3 regions of the Plantactinospora sp. BC1 genome follow, and region 1 is predicted to be linked to each of the others. Evidence: riboswitches for the same ligand, from Rfam matches in the RefSeq annotation. Region 1 holds a riboswitch; each other region holds the start of a gene.
What was found. A riboswitch is a leader RNA that binds a small molecule or an ion and turns the genes downstream of it on or off. The one in region 1 is predicted to bind cyclic di-AMP.

Region 1 (4,297 bases):
GTCGTACCGGTCGGCGAGGTAGCGGACCAGCTTGGCGGAGGTCCGGTACATCGCCTCGGTGTACCAGGTGCCCTGGGCGGCGAAGCCCTCGTGTTCGAGGCCGATCGCCTTGGCGTTGACGTACCAGTTGCCGGCGTGCCAGGCCACGTCCTTGCCCTTGACGTGCTGCGCGATGTGCCCGTCCGCCGAGCGGAGCGTGTACTGCCAGCTCACGTAGGTCGGGTCCTGCACCAGCCGCAGCGTGGTGTCGTAGCTGCCCTCGGTGTCGTGGATGACGATGTATTCGATCTTCTGTCGGGCGGGCCGGTCGGAGAGGTCGTGGTTGCCGTAGTCGCCGTCCCCGAACGCCTGGTAGGGGGCGGGGATCCACTCGCAGGAGATGTCGCGCGGGCACTCCAGCCCGTCCGGGCGGGGGGTGCCGGGCAGGCCGAGCCGGTCCAGCCAGGAGCGCTGCGGGGCGATCCCCGGTCGGCCGGGGAGGGTGATCCGGTGGCCGTCGTCGGTGGTCCGGCTGGCGCCTTCGGCGATGGTCCGGTACACCTCGTCGGCGAAGGCCGCCGCGGCGTCGGCGCGGTCGCTGCCGGCGTACCGGGCCACCGCGCCGTACCAGGCCGCCGGGTCGCTGGCCGGGCCCGTCGGCGCGGCCAGCGATTTCTGGTACGACGCCAGCAGCGCCGCCCCGCCCCGGATGTTCGCCGCCGGTTGCGAGCGGAGCAGGTGCTCGTCGACTCCGGTCAGCGCGACGGCGGCGTCGAGGGTCTGCCCGCCGGGCGGCGCGTCGGCGCTCCGGTCGAGGTGTGGGCCGGCGGGTCCGGGTGCCGGGCGGGCGGGTCGGGCCGGGTCGCCGCGTCGGTCCTCACCGTGCTCGGGGTGCTCCGGCCCGGTGGCGAGCCCGGCGACGTCGGTGAGGTGCATCGGGCCGTACCCGCCGGTGGTGCTCGGCGTGCCGGCGTTCGTGTCCCAGCGGGATTCCAGATAGGAGACGCCGAGCAGCACACTCTCGGGTACGCCGAACTCGGCCGCTGCGGCGGCGTACTCCTGTTGCCGGCTGTCGGCGGACGTGGCGGTGGCGGGCGCGGGGCTGGCCGGCAGCAGCGCGGCGGCGCCGACGACTGCGGCCCCGATCGCGATTCTCCTGCTCAGCGGCTGTTTCGTGGGAAGCATCGAACCTCCATGAGCCGGGGGTGGGCCTGGTGATCACCCTCCACCCGGGACCGGTGCTGGTCAATACCTGCCGGCCAAGGTCGTCACTATGTAGGAATCTTTCACATATACCGAGTGTGATCGGCGGGTTCGATCCTTCGGTTCGCGGGTTCGAATGCTCCCACCGTCAGCGACCGATCCGATACATAACGAATCGACTCAGATCACGGGGTTGCGTTTGGATAACACCCTTCTCTAAGGTTGGGGACCGTCGAGCCGACGGCAGGCCGCCTAGCCGGGCGGCGACGTCTCGACACCGCCGAATCGTCACACTCAGCGAACCGGGGACCCGAGCTTCATGGGGTGAATCCGCGTCTCACGCGGTAGGGCGACAATCTTCCCGCCCGAACCCGTCAGCTAACCCGGTAGGCGGGCTACGGAAGAAGGAGTACGGACCCCGGTGGCTCCCCCTGCCCCGCCGCGGTCGCCATCCCTCCGATCGGCCTCCGCCGACGCCGGGAACGCGAAACCGCGCCCTCGAAGGTCCATTCTCGCCATCGCGCTCACGGCCCTGGCCAGCGCCGCCGTGCTGTTCACCGGCACGACGCCGGCACTCGCCGAACCGTCGGTGGCCGAGATCGAGCAGCAGATCGACACCGCCTGGCGCAAACTGGAGCCGGTCGTCGAGAGGCACAACGCCACCCGGCAGGACCTGACCGCGAAGAAGAAGCAGGCCGCCGCCCTGCAGAAGAAGATCGCCCCGCTCCAGTCGCAGATCGACGCCGCGATGAACCGGGTGAGCGACTTCGCCGTGGAGGCGTACAAGGGCGACAAGGCGTCCGCGGTCAACGCCCTGCTCACCACGAAGTCGCCGACCGCGCTGGTCGGCCAGCTCTCGGTGCTCGACCAGTTCGCGCGGCAGCAGCAGCGCGAGGTGCAGGCGGTCGTCGACCTCAAGAACAAGTACGCCGCCCAGAAGGCCCCGCTGGACCGGTTGGTCAGCCAGCTGACCAAGACCGAGGCGGAGCTGGCGGCGAAGAAGAAGGAGATCGACGCCGAGGTCGAGCGGTTGCAGAAGCTGCGGATCCAGGCGTACGGGAACGGCTCCGCCGGCCCGCTGCGGCCCGCGCCCTGCCCGGCGACCTACCCCGGCGGCCCGGCCGGCCAGGCGGTCAAGTTCGCCTGCGCCCAGATCGGCAAGCCGTACAAGTGGGGTGCGGAAGGCCCCAGCTCGTACGACTGCTCCGGCCTGACCCTGGCCGCCTGGGCGAAGGGCGGCGTCGGGCTGCCGCACAACGCCCGGGCGCAGCGCGGGCAGGTGAAGTCGGTCAGCCGCTCCCAGCTCCGCCCCGGTGACCTCGTCTTCTACTACGCCGACCTCAGCCACGTCGGCATGTACGTCGGCGGCGGATGGATCGTGCACGCGTCCCGGGCCGGCGAACCGGTGAAGATGAAGCGGATGGACGACGGCGAGATCCACAGCTTCGGCAGACCCGGCTGACCTCTCCCCGATCGACCGTGTCAACGGAGGAACCCCCGTCGCGCACCTGCGGCGGGGGTTCCTCCGTTCGGTCCGTGTCGCCGCCGCGCGGGCGGGGCGTCAGCGGGTGGGCCAGGTGCGCCAGTTCTGCCAGGAGCGGCTCGGGGTGGGGCCGCGCTGCCCCTGGTAGCGCGACCCGTAGACCGCCGACCCGTACGGGTGGGCGGACGGCGACGAGAGCCGGAAGATGCAGAGCTGGCCGATCTTCATCCCGGGCCAGAGCCGGATCGGCAGGTTGGCCACGTTCGACAGCTCCAGCGTGACGTGCCCGGAGAACCCGGGGTCGATGAAGCCGGCGGTCGAGTGGGTGAGCAGGCCGAGCCGGCCGAGGCTGGAGTTGTGGGTCGGCACGAACGTCCGGCCGGCGAGGAACATCCCACGCGGATCCGCCACCTGGATGCAGCGGACCGGGACGGACTCCACGGGCCGCACGTCGTCGACCGCACGGAAACGGTGGAACCGGCCAGCCTTCTGTCGTGCGAGCTTCCGGGGCAGCCGGAAGACCGGTAGGTGTGGCGTGAACTTGACCTGGAACGCCACCCCGCACTCCACGCCGTTCAGGACCGCCCGCTTCTTCCGTTTCACCGGCCTCAGTCCGAGACTTGCGGCGAGTTCGACCACCGCGTCCGCAAGCCTTTCCCTGGTGCTGACGAACTCACAGCGGCCCAGATCGTCGATGTGGCCGTCGGTGTCCATGAGGCCCTGCAACAGCGCGGTGCGCTGGTCGACATCGGCCGTGAGGTACTCGGCCGGCACATGCTTGTTGCCGACGACGCCGAGTTGTTTGAGCAGGCTCGACAACGACCCGTTCGCCGAATACCGACCGCTGCTGGCGTCGCGTGTGTGGCCTACCCCGCCGATCCGGTACCGGTAGCGACCGCTGACCTTCGAGACCGGGTAGCCGGCACGTCGGATCTCGTCGAGAATCGATTCGTCGGCGCAGGTGAACTCGGCACTGGCCGATGTGCCGTCGCCGAGCCACGCACCGAGAACATAGGGGTCCACGAGCAGGTCACGGGTGGGGTAATGGACCGGCTCGGTGACGTGGATATGGTGGTTTCGCTCCTTGTCACCGTAGCGAAGATCGCCGGCAATCTCGGCGGTCGTCCGAACCGAGCCGGCCGCGAGCGTGCCGCGGGCGATGTACTTGCGCTCCAGCTTCGTGGTGGTGATCCACCGATGATCGGCGTCGGCGACGATCGACTCACCGTCCGAGAAACTGACCCGGAAGCAGGGACGGTTGGTCATCACGTCAGTCGCAGCCACGATCCGTACCGGTTGGCCCCGATCATCGAAGACGAGATCGCCCACCCTCAGGTCGCCCATCTCCCGCCACCCTGCCGGAGTCGGGATGGGCGTGTCCACGGCCAACGCCTTTCCCTCCAGCCGGCCCGCGAGCTGGTCGCCGAGCGAGATCACCTCCAGGGTGGAGGCGAGCACGAACTCACCCGGGTGCAGCACGAACGGCTCGCCGTCCGGCACGTCGACCAGCGAGGTCAGCTCGTCCTGCTGCACGGCCGGGTCGATGTGCGTGTAGAGGTGGTTGTTGAAGACCCGGAAGAGCCGATCCAGGCGTACGTCGATGCTCGACGGCTGCACCAGCGCGGGCTCGAA
Region 2 (4,297 bases), 3.8 Mb from region 1:
GGACCGGAGGCTTCACCGCCGCCGTCCGGGTGACCGCCGGGGACACCGCGGTCAACGGGTGGACGGTGACCTGGACCTACGGTGGTGACCAGCGGATCACCAGCAGTTGGAACGCCGAGGTCAGCCAGTCCGGCGCGACCGTCACCGCCCGGAACGTGGCCTGGAACGGGTCGCTGCCGGCCGGCGGCTCCGCCGAGTTCGGCGTCCAGGGCAGCTACGCCGCCAGTTCGGCGGCACCGACCGGATTCACCCTCAACGGCGAACCGTGCAACGGCGCCGAGCCGACCACCCCGCCCAGCACGGCACCACCGACGACCAGGCCGCCGACGACCCCGCCAACCAGCGTCCCGCCGACGCTGACGCCGCCGCCGACCCGGCCGCCGACCACCCCGCCGCCGAGCGGCGGCTGCGGTGGCGCGGTGCTCTGCGACGGCTTCGAGAACCAGACCGGCACCGCACCCTCCGGCGACTGGAGCGTCAGCTACCCGGACTGCTCCGGCAGCGGCACCGCCAGCATCGACACCTCGGTCGCACACCAGGGCACCCGGTCGGTACGCATCAACGGCGCCGTCGGCTACTGCAACCACGTCTTCGTCGGCTCCACCCGGGATCTGAGCAGCGTCGGGGCGGTGCGCTACGCCCGGCTCTGGGTCCGGCACACCACCGCGCTGCCGACCTCGCACGTGACCTTCCTGGCCATGCGGGACGCCGCCGACGGCAACCGTGACCTGCGGATGGGCGGGCAGAACCGGGCCCTGCAATGGAACCGTGCGTCGGACGACGCCACCCTGCCGGAGCAGAGCCCGAACGGCGTCGCGCTCAGCGCGCCGCTGCCGGTCAACCAGTGGACCTGCCTGGAGTTCATGGTGGACGGCGCGCAGGGCCGGCTCTCCACCTGGGTCAACGGGACCGCGGTGACCGGGCTGACCGCCGACGGTACGCCCACGCACGACGTCGACGGGCAGTGGTACAACCGGGCCAACTGGCGGCCCAACCTGACCGACCTGCGGCTGGGCTGGGAGAGCTACGGCGAGGGCGCGAACACGCTCTGGTTCGACGACGTGGCGCTCGGCTCGACCCGGATCGGCTGCTGAGAGCGAGAACCGCCGGCACTGCCCAGGGGTGGCGGGCGGTGCCGGCGGTTCGCGATGGTGCGTGGCGCGGTGGATCAGTTCATCGACAGGTGTACGTGGTTGGTGTGGTCGCTGGACGGGTCACCGTTGCCCCCGTTGTACGTCTTCCAACCGCTGCTCGGCAGCCAGATCTGCTTGAACCAGATCACGTACAGCACGCCCAGTCGATCGGCGTTCCGCACGAAGTACGCCGCCAGGTTGTTGCCGTACGTCCGGTCGCCGCCGGTCGCCACTCCGCCGAACCCGTTCTTCTGGGCGGCGAAGTCGCAGGCCTGACCCTTCGGGTGCTCGCCACTGCCTCCGCTGCGGAAGCAGGAGACGAACCGGGTGAAGCCGGCCGCCTGGGCCTGCTTCAACGCGTGCAGGGTGCGCGCGGTGATGCAGCCGTCGGTGGTCGGGTCGTCGAGACTGCACGACTCGTCGGGGAAGGAGCCGTCGGCGTTGCGGGGTGCCGGTCGGGCCGACCCGCCCCCGCTGCCGCTGACTCCCGAGCCGGTACCGCCGCTGTTGTTCGCCGCCGCCAGCGCCCGTTCGGCCTGCTTCTTGCGGGTCTCCATCACCTCGACCTGCTTGCGCTGCTCGCCGATCTCCTTGTCGAGCGCCGCCTTGGCCTGGGTCTCCTTGTCCAGGCTCTCCCGCAGCCCGCGCAGTTCCCGGCTCTCGTTCGCCGAGATCGTGTCGAGTGCGGCGGCCCGGTCCACCAGGCTGGTCGGAGATCCGCTGTTGAGCAGCGCGGAGACCTGTCCGAGCCGACCGGTCCGGTACGCCATGCCGGCCATCTCGGCGACCCGTTCGCTCCGGGTCGTCACCTCGGTGCGCAGCGTGGCGAGCTGCTGGTTCAGTTCCTTCTGCCGCTTGACGGAGTTGTCCAACTTGGTCTTGGCGGTCAGATAGCCCTTGCTGGCGGCCTGGAGCTGCTCGCGCAGGCTGTCCGTGCCTCCGTCGATGTCGTCGCCGCCGGGTGCCGCGGCCAGCGCCCCGGGGGTCGCGTACTCCGGTGCCGCGTGCGCGGGTGCGCCGCCGAGTGCCGCGAGGACCATGCCCAGGGCGAGGGCCGCGGTGGTCGCGGCCTTCCGGTACGGTCTCGTGGCGCTCCGCGCGGACGCCGGAGCGTGTCGGGTGGGTGCCAGGAACGGCATATGACAATGTCCTTCCGTCAGCCGCCGACCGGGTTAGCTGACGGGTTCGGGACGGAAGATCCCTACCGCTGGCGCGGATACACCCCTGGTACGTGGTTCCCCGGCTCGCGCGTGCGATTAGGCGACGGTCCCCGCAGGCGCCGGAGGGCGCCGCCCGGCGGAGACCGGAGCCGAGCTTACCGGCAGTCGCCGTCCGGGGATACGTGGCGTTGCCGGAGTTAGATTCGCGATTTTCCCAGTTGGGCGGATGTATCCGGACAAAGATGTCCAGCGCCCGCCGGAAACTTAAGATGCCGCTAACTATCGGTGAGTCTCGACGGTCGGCGGACCCGGGAGAGCGGCGTCTCGGGCTGACCATGCGTGACGCGACGTGGCTGCCGGTCACCAGTCGGTGGGACCGCAGCCCCCGGGAGCGGTGTTCGGCTCGACCTGGAGCGTGGCGTGCGAGATGTGGAAGTCCTCGCGCAGTGCCGACCGGGCCGCGGCGAGTACGGTACCGACCTCCGCGTCGCGGTCCAGCCTCAGGTGCGCCGAGGCCACCTCCATCCCGGAGGTGAGGGTCCAGACGTGCAGGTCGTGTACGTCGCAGACGCCGGGCACCCCGGCCAGCCGGGTCCGTACGGCGGCCACGTCGAGGTGCTCGGGCGCGGCCTGCACCAGGATCCGTACGGCGCTGCGGCCGAGCCGCCAGGTGCGGGGCAGGATGAAGAGCCCGACCGCCAGCGCCACGATCGGATCCGCCCAGCGCCAGCCGGTCAGGATGATCACCACGGCGGCGACGATCACCCCCACCGAGTTGAGCAGGTCCCCGAGCACCTCCAGATAGGCGCCGCGCAGGTTGATGCTCTCCCGCGCACCGGCCCGGAGCAGGCCGAAGGCGGCGACGTTGGCCAGCAGGCCGAGCGTGGCCACCACCAGCATCGGGCCGGCCGCCACCCGGGGCGGGTCGTCGAACCGGCGTACCGCCTCGACCAGCACGTAGAGCGCCACCCCGAACAGCAGTACCGCGTTGGCCAGCGCGGCCAGCACCTCCAGGCGGTAGAGGCCGAAGGTGCGCTGCGGGTCACCGACCGCCCGCCGGGCCGCCGTGATCGCGGCCAGCGCCATCCCGATCCCGAGCACGTCGGTGAACATGTGCCCGGCGTCGGAGAGCAGCGCCAGCGAGCCGGTGACCAGCGCGGCGACCGTCTCGACCACCATCAGGACGGCGAGCAGCCCGAAGGCGGCCCAGAGCCGTCCCCGGTGTCGTTCCGCCGCCCAGGTCAACCGCTCCCCGTGGTCGTGCCCGGCCCCCAACCCGCCTCCTTCCGTCCCGGTCGCCCCCGCCGTCGATACTGCCGGCCGGTGAGGTCGTCCCATCCGGTAAACGACCGGATCGCTATCCCTCGTCGCCGAGGGTGGCGGCGATCGGCGCCCGGGCGGCCCGCCGGGCCGGCGGCAGGCTGGCCAGCACCGCCGCCGAGGCGGCCAGCGCGGCGCAGAGGGCGAGCTGACCGACGGGTACGGCCGGCAGCCCGTGCCCGTAGCTGCTGATCAGGCCCATCGCCGCCGTCCAGCCGAGACCGAGCCCGAGGGTGATCCCGGCCAGTGCCCCGACCGTGCCGGCGAGCGCCGCCTCGGTCAGCAGCATGGTCGCCAGTTGCCGGCGGGACAGGCCCAGCGCCCGGATCGTCGCCGACTCGCGGCGGCGTTCGACGACCGAGAGCGCGAGCGTGTTGCCGATGCCCAGCACCGCGATCAGCACCGACATGCCGAGCAGGGCGGCGAAGATCCCCAGCAGTTCGTCGAGGGTGCGGGAGAGTGCGTCGGCCTGGTCGGCGAGCCCGCGTACCCGGACCGCCGGCTGGTCGGCCAGGGCCGCGTCCAGCGCCTGCCGGCCCGCCGCCGTCGACACCCCCGGGGCGAGGTCGACCAGGAGCCGGTCCGGCTCCCCGGGGCCGTACGCGCCGGTGAACGACGCCCAGGAGACCAGGGCCGCACCGTCGACCGGGCTGTCGTCGTAGACCGCCACCACGGTCAGCGGCC
Region 3 (4,297 bases), 590 kb from region 1:
GCCGATGCGGCTGATCGTCCAGTCGGAACTGGTCGCCAACGAGCAGCTTCCGGCGCAGAGCCGGGACCCCCGGGTGGCGGCGGTGCTGGAGTCGCCGTTGCAGTCCGAGGAGCAGTTGGTGCACAGCGACGGCGCGCTGCTGATCCACCGCACCAAGGCGAGCGGGCTGCGGGTGGCCGTCTCGATGAGCCACGAGGTGCACGGGCCGGAACGCAAGCTCGTCGGCACCGAGGCGTACGAGGACTGGGCCCGGACCACCGTCACCTCGGTGATCAAGCCGGGTGAGCAGCTCCGGATCGTCAAGTTCGTCGCGTACGGCTGGTCGAGCCGCCGGTCCCGCCCGGCGCTGCGTGACCAGGTGGCGGCGGCGTTGGCCGGTGCGAAGTTCTCCGGCTGGGACGGGCTCTGCACCGAGCAGCGCAGCTATCTCGACACCTTCTGGGACGACTCCGACGTGCGGGTCGAGGGCGACCCGGAGGTGCAGCAGGCGGTCCGGTTCGGACTCTTCCACGTGCTACAGGCGGGCGCCCGGGCCGAGTTGCGGCCGATCGCGGCGAAGGGCCTGACCGGGCCGGGCTACGACGGGCACGCGTTCTGGGACACCGAGACCTTCGTACTCCCGGTGCTGACCTACACCCTGCCGTCGGCGGTCGCCTCCGCGCTGCGCTGGCGGCACTCCACCCTGCACCTGGCCCAGGAACGGGCCCGGACGCTGGGCCTGCGCGGCGCCGCCTTCCCGTGGCGGACCATCCGGGGCCAGGAGACCTCGGCGTACTGGCCGGCCGGGACCGCCGGGTTCCACATCGCGGCCGACATCGCCGACGCGGTACGCCGGTACGTGCAGGCGACCGACGACGAGCAGTTCGAACGCGAGGTCGGGCTGGAACTGCTGGTGGAGACGGCGCGACTCTGGCGCTCGCTGGGGCACCACGACCGGCACGGCCGGTTCCACCTGGACGGGGTGACCGGGCCGGACGAGTACACGGCGGTGAAGAGCGACAACGTCTACACCAACCTGATGGCCCAGCGGAACCTGCTGGCCGCCGCCGACGCCGCCGCCCGGCACGGCGAGGAGGCCTGGAAGCTCGGCGTCGACGACGAGGAGACCGCCGCCTGGCGGGACGCCGCGCGCGACATGCACGTCCCGTACGACCCGGAGCTGGGCGTGCACCCGCAGGTGGAGGGCTTCACCCGCTTCCAGGAGTGGGACTTCGCGAGCACCCCGCCGGAGCAGTACCCGCTGCTGCTCAACTACCCCTACTTCGACCTGTACCGCAAACAGGTGATCAAGCAGGCCGACCTGGTGCTGGCGATGCACTGGCGCGGCGACGCGTTCAGCGACGAGGAGAAGGCGGCGAACTTCGCCTACTACGAGCGGCGTACGGTCCGCGACTCGTCGTTGTCGGCGTGCACCCAGGCGGTGCTGGCGGCCGAGACCGGGCACCTGGAGCTCGCGCACGACTATCTGGGCGAGGCGGCCCTGATGGACCTGCACGACCTCAACCAGAACACCCGGGACGGCGTGCACGTCGCCTCCCTGGCCGGGGCGTGGATCGCCCTGGTGGCCGGGTTCGGCGGGATGCGCGACCACACCGCGACACTCTCCTTCGCACCCCGGCTGCCGAGCCGGATCGACCGGCTGGAGTTCTCGCTCCGCTACCGGGGCGTGCACCTGCGGGTGGACGTCCGGCCGCGCGAGGCGACGTACGAGCTGCGCGACGGCGAGCCGGACGACGCCCTCGAACTGCTGCACCACGGGGAGAAGGTCCGGATCACCTGCCTGGAGCCGGTGACCCGGCCGATCCCGCCGGCCCGCCCGACGGGCCCGCAGCCCGCCCAACCGGCCGGCCGCGCCCCGGTCCGACGTACCCCGGAGAGCGAACCGACCTGACCCTCCCGTCCCGACGGTCCGCTCGGCCGGGGGGTGTTCCCCCGGCCGTCAGACCAGCGACAGGTGTACGTGGTTGGTGTGGTCGCTGGACGGGTCGCCGTGTGCGCCGCCGTACGACTTCCAGCCGATCGTCGGCAACCAGATCTGCCGGTACCAGATCACGTACAGCACCCCGATCCGGTCGGCGTTGCGGACGAAGAACGCGGCGAGGTTGTTGCCGTACGTCCGGTCGGCGCCGGTGGCGGCACCTCGGAAGCCACCCGCCTCGGCGGAGAAGTCGCAGGCCCGCCCCTTCGGGTGCTCGTACGGGCCGCCGGAGCGGTAGCAGCCGGTGAAGCGGCCGAAGCCGGCCCGGCGTGCCTCGGTGTAGGCGTGCAGGGTGCGTGGTGTGACGCAGCCCGTGGTGGTCGGGTCGGGCTGGCTGCACGACTGTGGTGGCCAGGAGCCGTCGGCGGCGCGTGGCGCGGGTCGGGCCACCGGCGAACTCGCGTTGACGAAGCCTCCGGTGGAGGCGCCGCCGACCTGGGCCAGCGCCCGCTCGGCGGCCTGCTTCTGCCGCAGCATGATGGCGAGTTGGCGGCGCTCCTCGACCACCTCGGCGTCGAGCGCCTGCTTCGCCCGCGCGGCCCGCTCCCGGGCCTGGCCGAGTGCGCGCAGTACGTCGTTGTCCCGCAGCGCCACCGCCTCCAGGCCACGGGCGCGCTCCAGGAGTTCGTCGGCCGAGCCGCTGTGCAGCAGTACCAGCACCGGGCCGATCCGGCCGGTCTGGTACGCCGTCCGGGCCACCTGCTCCACCCGGGGCCGCAACTGCGCGATGCGTTCCTCGACCCGGCGTAGCTCGGCGACGATCTTCGCCTGTCGAGCTTTCGCGTTGGCCAGCGCGTTTCTGGCCTGTAGGTAACCTCGGCCGGTCGATTCGAGCACGTCCCGTAGGAGCGGGGTGTCGCCTTCGTCGCCGAGGACGGCGGGGCTGTTCGCCTCCGCCACGCCGGGCCGGAGTGCTGCCCCGGCGAGCGCGCCGAACGTGGCGAGCAGGGCCAGGGCCAGCGGAAACCGCCGACGTGTGGATCCCGTCATGCATGTCCCTCCGTCGCCCGCCTACCGAGTTAGCTGACGGGTTCGGGACGGAACAAGTCCCTACCGCGGTTGCGGACTCACCCCACCTACCTGGGTCCCCGGCTCACCCGAAAGTGATTCGGCGGCGGTCACGCCGGCGCGGAGGGGTGCGCCACCGGGCGAAACCGGGGTCAGCCTACCTGATCAACTGGGTCGAACAGGTGGATTTCGGAGTGATCCGCCGTGGAAATTGCTTCATGGGCGACGTGCCGGTCGAGGCGCCGGGCAGCCCTCGGAGGCGGGGGCCGGTGTGGTGTCGGTCGAAGGATGTAGTCCGGTTTCCTCAACCGGCAGGAGGCTGGGGATAGCGGGCCTGACTAGGCTTTTCGAAGATCCTCCCGCCCCTCTTCTCCAGCAGGGATCCTCGATGTCCTCAGCCCGTAAGACGCTGCTCACCGGCCTGGCCACCTTTGTGGTGGGACTGGCGCTCCGGCTGTTCGGACCGGACGAGCATGTGGTCATCTTCACGCCCACCAAGCTCGGCGTGGTGCTGATGGTCGTTGGAGGCTTGGAGAGCCTGTACGGGGTCTACAAGATCAGGCGGGACCGCCTGGTCGAGTAGCCACCCGACACCGGGCCGGGTGGCCATCCTCGGCCGCCCGACCCGATTCCACCGCTGTCACCTCAGGTCGTGGTCAGCCGCGTGCCGTCCACACCGGGCTCTCCACGTAGTGGTTGTCGTAGCGGTCCTGGGTCTGGCCAACCTCCTGCCAGGTGGCTTCGCCCTGGTGCACCCGGTCGAGGAGCCGGTAGTAGTCGAACCGGGGCTTGCCGGGAGTGAGCACGACGAGGAAGTCGGCGTCCTGGCCGTCGGCGGGGGCGAAGGCGTGCGGGGTGTGCGGCGGGACGAAGAGCGTGTCTCCCTTGTGCAGGGTGTGCAGTTCGTCGCCGACGAGCATTTCGAGGGCGCCGTCGAGCACGAAGAACAGCTCGCCGGAGCGGGTGTGCAGGTGCGGCGGGGCGCCGTCGGTGCCGCTCTTGAGCAGGGTGCGGTTGCTGGTCAGGGTGCCGCCGGTGTGCTCGGGATCGAGTAGCAGCGTGATCACGCTGGCCGGGTCGCTCTCCAGAACCTCGGCTTCGGCTGCGCGTACCAGGGTCATTGTCGGCTCCTTCGTTGCTTCGCTGATTCCTAGACACTAGATATCCAGAATTGGTCGCGCTAGTGATCATGGCGGGCGTCACAGTTTCTGGACGTGTAAAGTCCAGAATTATGCGGACGAGCCAGGGCGTCGAATGGGCCCTCCACACGTGCCTCAACCTGAGCTGGCTGGACGACCCGGTGCCGACCGG

Region 2: another riboswitch for cyclic di-AMP. It lies ahead of C6361_RS33905 (coiled-coil domain-containing protein); the one in region 1 lies ahead of C6361_RS17140 (NlpC/P60 family protein).
Region 3: another riboswitch for cyclic di-AMP. It lies ahead of C6361_RS19770 (hypothetical protein); the one in region 1 lies ahead of C6361_RS17140 (NlpC/P60 family protein).

What each region holds. Positions count from the first base shown of each region.
Region 1 covers NZ_CP028158.1:3,944,476-3,948,772, reverse strand. Annotated here, with positions in the region: gene C6361_RS17145 (N-acetylmuramoyl-L-alanine amidase) at 1-1,164, opposite strand, end outside; cyclic di-AMP (ydaO/yuaA leader) riboswitch at 1,451-1,591, shown strand; gene C6361_RS17140 (NlpC/P60 family protein) at 1,730-2,644, shown strand; partial or broken gene dcd (dCTP deaminase) at 2,744-3,022, opposite strand; partial or broken gene C6361_RS39235 (LAGLIDADG family homing endonuclease) at 3,218-3,931, opposite strand; partial or broken gene C6361_RS17130 (dCTP deaminase) at 4,055-4,297, opposite strand, start outside.
Region 2 covers NZ_CP028158.1:7,723,364-7,727,660, reverse strand. Annotated here, with positions in the region: gene C6361_RS33910 (cellulose-binding domain-containing protein) at 1-1,094, shown strand, start outside; gene C6361_RS33905 (coiled-coil domain-containing protein) at 1,169-2,272, opposite strand; cyclic di-AMP (ydaO/yuaA leader) riboswitch at 2,279-2,406, opposite strand; gene C6361_RS33900 (cation diffusion facilitator family transporter) at 2,654-3,568, opposite strand; gene C6361_RS33895 (ABC transporter permease) at 3,651-4,297, opposite strand, start outside.
Region 3 covers NZ_CP028158.1:4,530,790-4,535,086, forward strand. Annotated here, with positions in the region: gene C6361_RS19765 (glycoside hydrolase family 65 protein) at 1-1,891, shown strand, start outside; gene C6361_RS19770 (hypothetical protein) at 1,940-2,968, opposite strand; cyclic di-AMP (ydaO/yuaA leader) riboswitch at 2,972-3,102, opposite strand; gene C6361_RS19775 (DUF5708 family protein) at 3,375-3,569, shown strand; gene C6361_RS19780 (cupin domain-containing protein) at 3,643-4,107, opposite strand; gene C6361_RS19785 (Rrf2 family transcriptional regulator) at 4,218-4,297, shown strand, end outside.